Regions from separate parts of the Priestia aryabhattai genome, predicted to be linked through region 2. Evidence: riboswitches for the same ligand, from Rfam matches in the RefSeq annotation. Region 2 holds a riboswitch; the other holds the start of a gene.

Region 1 (4,428 bases), on a different contig from region 2:
TTGACTTCGTTTATGGAATCCTTTTGCGTAATACGCGATAATAAGACCGATAAACCATAATGGTCCGATGACAACTGCAATTCTTGTATCTGGATTATACGCCATGAGAACAACAACAAGCGCTAAGAACGCAAGTGATACATAAGATGTTAATGGAAATAAAGGCATTTTATATTTTAACTTTGCCTCTTCACCCTTTTTTAACGTTTTGCGATACTTAATTTGAGAAAGCAAAATAATTCCCCACGTCCAAATTGCACCGAATGTTGCAATGCTTGTTACCCACGTAAATACTTTGGCAGGCACAATATAGTTTAACGCTACTCCGACTAATAGCGCACCCGCTGATGCTAAAACAGCCTTTCCTGGTACGCCGCCTTTTGTAAGCTGACTGTATCCTTTTGGCGCTTCGCCGTGTTCTGCTAAGTTGAACAGCATACGGCCTGTACTGAAAATACCGCTGTTACAAGAAGAAAGAGCTGCTGTTAGCACCACAAAGTTAATGATACCAGCCGCCGATGGAATGCCGATTTTTTCAAATGTTAATACAAACGGACTTCCCTGTGAACCAATTTCTTGCCACGGATAAATCGACATAATGACAAATAATGCACCGACGTAGAAAATAAGAATACGCCAAAAGACAGAATCAATTGCTCTTGCTAGAGATTTTTCCGGATTTTTCACTTCTCCCGCGGTAACGCCAATCATTTCAATTCCTAAATACGCAAACATTACCATTTGCAACGACAGCAAAATACCTTTGAATCCGTTCGGGAAAAGTCCTCCGTTGTCCCATAAATTTTTGATACCGGTCGCAACGCCGCCGTTACCGATTCCAAACACAATCATCAATACGCCAACGGCAATCATTAACACAATCGCTAAAATTTTAATAAGTGCAAACCAAAATTCCAGTTCACCATATGCTTTAACAGCTAAGAAGTTAACGGTTGTCATGATGACAAGCGCTGATAACGCCCAAATCCAGTTTGGTACATCCGGATACCAATACCCCATATAAATACCAACGGCTGTAATTTCAGCCATACATGTAACAACCCATAGAAACCAGTAATTCCATCCTGTTAAATAACCAGCGAGCGGCCCTAAATAGTCACGCGCGTACTTACTAAATGAACCTGCAACAGGTTTTTGAATCGCCATTTCTCCAAGTGCTCTCATAATAAAAAACATAATCATTCCGCTAAATCCGTACGCCAATAATATTCCCGGCCCTGCTAATTTAATAGCAGATGCAGACCCAAGAAACAGTCCTACCCCTATGGCTGCTCCTAAGGACATCAGCGTCACATGTCTTTCTTCTAACCCGCGTTTCAATTCTTTTTCCTGAGTTTTCCCCTGCATAAACGTCTCCCCTTTTTCCAATCTGTCAAAACGAGATGAACACAACCTTTTTGTTAGCGCTTTCATATAAGTTCGTGCTAAAAGACAGGCTGTATATTTGTATTCTATCACCTTTCTCTCACTTTTCTTTTGTCGAAAAACAAAAAAAATATCGTATCATTTTGTTTAAACGCACAATTAAGCGTTCGCACTGCTTTTTTAATATGTATTTATTATTGCGCCTAAGTAATAGCATTTTAAAAAAATAGAAAAACGCCGACTCAACTCCGTCAGCGCATCGTTCATTTTATGAAAACTAGCATTTATCTCGCCGGTTCAAAAGTTTTACAGCCAGGTTCTTCCGTGTCAGAAACATGGTGACTACTTTCAGGACTCACAACGTAAATGGACTCTGCACTGCATTTATTTCCGGATTTCCAATACATACACTCATTCACTTCACATAATACACCTTGGGCCACTGTTATCCCTCCTTTGCTTGTCTTATCTATTTACTACCCGAAATATAATACTTCTAACATTTTCACGCAAAAAACCGCTTGTTTATCAAGCGGATCTTTTTATTGCGTGTGTTTAACATACTGTTTTTTAGCTAAATATAACTCACGACTCAGCGTGATCCGTCGTTCTCTCAAGTGCCTTAATTTAGCCTGAAATCGTTCGTTAGTTGGCTCTTCTTGAATTAAGCGATACGTAAAAGAAATATCTTCATTTAACTGTTTAAAATCTTCCCATATCTCTTGAACTAGTGCGGATTGTTTTTCTTCAAATGAACAATTTTGCTGCGTTTTTAGCGCGGCTAAAATTTCATGCTGCCACGTTTCGTCTTTTATTTCTTTTGCTAATAAGTATAAGTCTAAATAATCATCAATGCTTAACGCCGTTTGTCTATTGTTCAATGTCCTCACCTTTTCTATACAAAATGTTTCTTCGTAAGAAGAGGATTTTATCATAGAAAAAGGTTCCTCTTCTTATCTGTCAGAGCTAGGCTATGCTGGAATTAGCACCATTCAATAATTGTGGTTGCTGAGGCTTCAAAGGGCCAGTCCCTCCACCTCTCTAGATAAGAATATTTCGTTTTGGATTATTTCTGACTATTCTAATATGTTTTATAGGTTACGTCAATACTTTTTCAATAAAAAGAAAAAAGAAGTAAAATATGGTATGCTTTCATAAAGGATGGTGAGCACATGAAACGATACATGTTATCTGCTTTTTCGGGAAGCTTGCTGTTGCTTCTCAGCATTGCCTTTTCATCTACTTTCCATATTGCAATTGTCAAAACAACTGGAAGCATCGGAGGGATTATTTTAGCAGCGGCGGCTTTGGTTATGAATGCGCTTGAAGATCCCCCCTCCTCAAATAATACAGGTGGAGGTGCTGTTGAAGTACTAGATAAAGGCGCCGTTTGGGCTACTTATTTACTTTTACTTTCATTACCAAACCTCATCGCATGTATAACATCTTATGTTTTATGGACTCGCTGACATTCACCAACATTACGGACGTTTTACCACCTGCAGGCTCATTGATATTTGCTTTTCTACAAATCCAAGTTCACGATACACATGCTGTGCAAAATTCCCGGCATGGACGCTTAGTCTGATTTCACGGTACCCTTTGGCAGACAATTCATTGATCGCTTTTCGCATTAACGGCTTGGCTAGACCTTGCCCGCGGTATTCGGATAAAATATATAATTCGTAGATAAAGCCAATTTCTTCTTTTGAAAAGAAGTCGGCAGATGGCCCGGCAAGAACCCAGCCTGCGAGTTTATTTTCTTGTCTCGAGACTAAATAATAACATCCTTTTTCAAGTGCGCTATCAATTAGTTCATTTACGCGTTCAGTTGGCGGATGAAACTGCTTCATTGTTCCTTCAAACAGTGCATCAGCAGATTTCGTCCGAATTTCTTGTATTTCTTCTTCAGTAGCTTTCACAATCATTACGATCTCTCCTTTCGTTTTGCTTTTCCACATGCACAGGTGAATTCCTGCAAAAAAGTCTTCGCCTAAGCGAAGACTTTTATTTAAATTCAAAATGCTCTTGGTGATTGCCTTGTTCATCCGTCCAGTTAATCACGATGTCTAAACTTGCAGCTTTTCCAGGAACAGCAAAATTGGCATAGCGAAAACGCTGACCGCTTTTGCTTAAGTTAGACCTTTCAATAGGAGAAAACAAGCTGTATTTCGCCTTATTTTTTCCTTCGTGTCGAAAAGCTTGGACCTGTACCCGCTCTACATCTTTTCCAATGTTTTCAACGATTAACCCATATGTATGATAGACGTTATTTTTCCATTTTAGCTGATTATCTCCTGCCATACTCGCTTTTGTCAGTTCAACTGACCATTGTTCAGATGCTCTCTTCATTGGAAGCTTTTCAATAGAAAGAGCGCTAACATGAATGGTTGCAAAAGCAAGCCAAACAAAACAAAAAGTGCTGACTGTATAAATTAGTCTTTTCATAGATTTTGATCTCCTTAGAAATTTTAGTAGTAGCATCTCCTATTACCCTAAAAATTATGATATACGTTTTAACACAAAAAGCCTCTCCATTCAGGAGAAGCTTCTTAGTTAATGCATAAGCAAATCTTTTTGTTTGTCTAATGAGTGTTTCGTATATAAATCTCTTTCAATCGCATATTTAGGACGCTGTTTCACTTCGTTGAAAATCTTGCCAATGTATTCTCCGACAAGCCCTATCCCCATTAGCTGCAGGCCGCCTACAAGCCAAATCGATAAAATAAGAGACGTCCAGCCAATTTGTGTATGATCTAAATATTTTTGAATCAGCGCATAAATACCAAACGCAATACTAAAGAGAAAAGAAGCTCCTCCAAGCAGCGTTAATAATCGTATAGGCGCTACGCTAAAAGATGTAATCCCGTCAAATGCGAAAGCAAGCATTTTCTTTAGCGGATATTTTGATTCGCCCGCCGTCCGTTCTTTGCGGTCATATGTGACTTCCGTGGAGCGAAATCCTACTAATGGTACAAGGCCTCGTAAAAAGACATTTCCTTCTTTGTATTTCATGAGTTCACCAAGAGCACGTTTGCTCAT
Region 2 (4,428 bases):
GAATGCTTTCGCTAAAAGAGCAAGTCCGTACGTTCCAATTTTGTTAGCCGTATCGCCATTCGCTGCAATGCGGTCAGCTCCTACAATAATCCCATTAATCCCTTTTGTTTTAATTGTATGAGCGGCCATATTATCCGTAATCAGCGTAACGTCCACTCCCGACTGCTGAAGTTCCCATGCTGTTAAACGAGAACCTTGAAGAACAGGTCTTGTTTCACAGGCGAATACTTCAAGTGGAATATCGCGCTGCTTAGACAAGTGAAAAGGTGCTAATGCTGTTCCATAATAAGCTGTAGCAATTGAACCAGCATTACATATTGTCATGATTTTATCTTTCTTTTTAAATAAAGAAAGAGCATGATCTCCAATTCGGTAGCACGTTTCTTCATCTTCTACTTGAATTTGAATGGCTTCATGAACAACTTTTGTTTTAGCTTCATTAACGGACGAAGCGGATTCAGCGCTTTTCGCTACGCGTTCTAGTGCCCAAAATAAATTGACGGCAGTAGGGCGTGAACTGGCTAAATACTGTTGATCACGAGCTAGCTTTTTGTTAAATTCATTGACTGAATCTGTGTCATAGCTAAGCGCAGAAAGAGCGAGACCAAAAGCCGCCGTAATGCCAATTGCAGGGGCTCCGCGTACTTTCAAGGTAGTGATAGCATCCCATACGTCTTTAATGGTTTGCAGCTTAATATACTCGACTTTGCCAGGCAGCTGCTGCTGATCTAATAAAGTAATATATGATTCATTCCATTCCACTGAGCGCGGAAGTGATAGTGTATTTGTCATGCTGATACCGATCCTTTCATTGTGTACATTATTCGTTATCGAAGTAAATTTTCAAATTCATTTGGTGAAACGTCTTGTTGGTGCAAAAGCAAATAGCGTCCAATTTTTAACGCAGTACGTTTAGCGTTAACTTTTCTTTCCTCTGAAGAAATTCCATCTAAGTCCGCCACGTGAGCTAAGCCAATCGTACGTCGAATGAGTTCACATCCTGCATATCCAACAGCATCTTGCCACGTTTGCATTAAAATTTCATGTAATAAGCGCTCATCTTTAGCGAAAGGTTCAGTGTTTTCAGAATGCCAAAGCACAGTAAAGGTATCTTTGTATACGTTCCATGTGTTAGTAATGTGTGCAAATAACGGTTCGCGATTTGTTTCTCGAGAAAGAGCATTTAAAAATAAATTCGCAACAAATTGCCCTAAATCGAATCCAAACGGACCATAAAAAGCAAACTCTGGATCAATCACTTTCGTTTCTTGACTGCTAGCAAAGATGCTGCCTGTATGTAAATCACCGTGGATTAGCGTTTGTGCATTTGTTAAAAATTTATATTTTAATTTTGCTGCTTGTAACTTTACATCTTCATCATTCCACAATTCTTCTACATCAGGACGCAGCGCTTTTTCAAATTCATTTGTATCGATATCAAAAAAAGGATCTGTAAAAACTAAATCTTCCGTAATATTGCATAAGTCCGGGTTGCTGTACTTGACAACTTCTTCTTTTTTATCCTGAGGCTTTAAGGAAAAATCAGACGTTTTGAACGCAATATGTCCTAGAAAAGAACCGATATGCTGTGAGAGCAGAGGATAACTTTCACCTTGAATAAGCCCGGCGCGAGAAATCGTTAAATGAGATAGGTCTTCCATGACCGTAACAGCAAGCGTTTCATCGTGGTAATAAACAGCTGGTACAAGTTCTGGCGTAAATGCACCGAATTGCTTGAGCGCATTGCTTTCAATTGTGGCACGGTTTAAGGATAGAGGCCAGCTTTCGCCTACAACTTTTGCATAGGGAAGTGCTTGTTTGACGATAATGGATTTATTCGTTTGATCATTTATGATGTGAAAGACGAGATTTAAGTTGCCGTCACCGATTTCACGGGCAGTTAGTGCTTCTGTGGCATCAAAAAGACCTAGCTTTTTCACAAGTTTGATTGCTGAAATTTCTGTTAAAGGCTGATACTTCTCTGTTTTTGTCGTTGACATCGGAATCCCCCCATAGTTTATTAAACTGATTTGTTTACTAAGTTAATAGGTTTAAGAATATATGGAGGCTTTTATAATTTTAGAAAATATAAAAGCCTCTTTCGTTGGAAAGAGGCTTGATTGTATTGTTCAAACCTCTTATCTGCCAGAAAGAATTACTTTCTGTTGGAATTAGCACCGTGCCTTTGTAAAACATGTTTTACGGGTGTGATCCACCTTATGATGGAATGACGGTCGGTTGCTGGGCTTCACAGGGCCAAATCCCTCAGCCAACTCTTGATAAGAGTACGATTACTTATTTAATTTTGATTTGTTTGAATATTTTATGATATCTGGTGAAAATCGTATCATGCAAAAAAACGGCTGTCAATACATAATTAATAAAATTCTGTGCGGCGATCTGTAAAGACAGGAATTTGTTTGCGAATTTCTTTTACAAGTTCCAGGTTGACCTCAGCACTTAAAAGCTCTTCGCTATCGCCAGCTTCAGCGATTATTTCTCCCCACGGATCGATAACTAAAGAATGGCCGGCAAATATATTATTAGGGTCTTGGCCTACACGATTACACGCGATTACATAGCATTGATTTTCGATTGCACGGCTAATGAGCAGCGCTTTCCAGTGGGCAAGCCTTGGAGCCGGCCACTGAGCGACAACAAATAAGACTTCTGCTCCGCTGCTAGTATGAACCCGAATCCATTCTGGAAAACGAATATCGTAACAAATAACTCCTGCGCACAAAGACTGTTCAAGTGTAAAAAGATTTTTTGCTGTTCCTGCTTCTAGATAGAGGTGCTCATCCATTAATTTAAATAAGTGCAGTTTACTGTATTGTGATACTTCACGACCTTTTCGGTCAAAAATATACATCGTATTCGTGACGCCTTGTTCTGTTTTTTTCGCGATCGAACCTGCAACAATGTTTACTTCGTTCGTTTTAGCAAACTGAGAGATTAATTGCTTGGCTTGCTGTCCTTCATCATCTGCAATTTCGTCTAGCCGCGTCAAGTCATAAGCTGTATCCCATAGCTCAGGAAGTACAAGGATGTCAGGGTTTTCTTTCAGGGCTTCTGTCATTTTTTGTTCGATATATTTTCGGTTTTTAGTTGGGTTTCCAAATGCAATATCAAGCTGCAAACACGTAATTTTTACACTCACTTTATCATCCATCCTTTTTGTAGTAGTTGAAAAAAATGACTTTACAAGTTGAGTATTACAATATATTATTTGTGACTAGAATTTCAAGAATTTTTTGAGAAGGTGTGCGATGATGAAACAATTTGAGCAATCGGAACTATTAAAAAGTTTACCAAAACAATTTTTTGCATCACTTGTAGGCAAGGTAGGAAAAGTAATGGCCCAGGGGCACGATGTTATTAACTTAGGGCAGGGCAACCCTGATCAGCCTACTCCTTCACATATTGTAGAAACACTTCAAAATGCAAGTGCTAATCCTATGCATCATAAATATTCTCCATTTCGCGGACACCATTTTTTAAAAGAGGCCGTTGCGACTTTTTATAAGCGAGAATACGGGGTTGATGTGGATCCTGAAAAAGAAGTAGCTATTTTGTTTGGCGGGAAAGCTGGACTTGTTGAAATTCCACAGTGCTTATTAAACCCTGGAGATACGGTGCTGGTCCCCGATCCGGGATATCCTGATTACTGGTCTGGAGTAGAGCTTGCAAAAGCCAACATGGAAGTGATGCCGCTCACGGCTGAAAATCATTTTCTACCGGTATACGAGGAGATAAGTGAAAGTGCTAAAGAACAGGCAAAGCTCATGTTTTTAAACTATCCGAATAATCCTACTGGTGCAGTGGCAACGGCAGAATTTTTTGAAGACACCGTGGCGTTTGCTGCCGAGCACGATATTTGTGTGGTACACGACTTTGCCTACGGAGCAATTGGATTTGATGGTAAAAAGCCAATCAGCTTTTTACAGACTCCTGGTGCAAAAGAGACGGGAATTGAAATTTATACTCTTTCTAAAACGTATAACATGGCGGGATGGCGAGTTGGATTTGCTGTAGGAAATGAAAGTGTAGTAGAAGCTATTAATCTTCTTCAAGATCATATGTATGTCAGTCTCTTTGGGGCGGTTCAAGAGGCAGCCGCCGCAGCTCTGTTGGAATCTCAACAATGCGTGAACGATTTAGTTAAGCGCTATGAATCTAGACGCAATATTTTTATCCAAGGGCTTCGAGAAATTGGTTGGGATGTTACATCTCCAGCGGGCTCCTTTTTTGCATGGCTAAAAGTTCCTGGAGGATATACTTCTGAACAGTTTTCAGATTTACTTCTTGAAAAAGCTCACGTTGTAGTGGCGCCTGGAGTAGGCTTTGGAACATATGGTGAAGGCTATGTGCGCGTAGGACTGCTGACGGATGAAGAGCGCATGAGAGAAGCTGTATCTCGAATAAAAA

What was found. A riboswitch is a leader RNA that binds a small molecule or an ion and turns the genes downstream of it on or off. The one in region 2 is predicted to bind S-adenosylmethionine.
Region 1: linked by a shared signal. The riboswitch ahead of M3225_RS01795 (hypothetical protein) and the one ahead of mtnK (S-methyl-5-thioribose kinase) in region 2 are both predicted to bind S-adenosylmethionine.

Annotation. Positions count from the first base shown of each region.
Region 1 covers NZ_JAMBOQ010000001.1:342,737-347,164, forward strand. Annotated here, with positions in the region: gene alaP (alanine permease AlaP) at 1-1,368, opposite strand, end outside; gene M3225_RS01790 (DUF1540 domain-containing protein) at 1,671-1,829, opposite strand; gene M3225_RS01795 (hypothetical protein) at 1,929-2,267, opposite strand; SAM riboswitch class I at 2,337-2,438, opposite strand; gene M3225_RS01800 (hypothetical protein) at 2,559-2,855, shown strand; gene M3225_RS01805 (GNAT family N-acetyltransferase) at 2,868-3,314, opposite strand; gene M3225_RS01810 (hypothetical protein) at 3,394-3,834, opposite strand; gene M3225_RS01815 (glycosyltransferase family 2 protein) at 3,943-4,428, opposite strand, start outside.
Region 2 covers NZ_JAMBOQ010000003.1:496,013-500,440, forward strand. Annotated here, with positions in the region: gene mtnA (S-methyl-5-thioribose-1-phosphate isomerase) at 1-792, opposite strand, end outside; gene mtnK (S-methyl-5-thioribose kinase) at 828-2,000, opposite strand; SAM riboswitch class I at 2,136-2,286, opposite strand; gene M3225_RS15620 (carbon-nitrogen family hydrolase) at 2,378-3,160, opposite strand; gene M3225_RS15625 (pyridoxal phosphate-dependent aminotransferase) at 3,273-4,428, shown strand, end outside.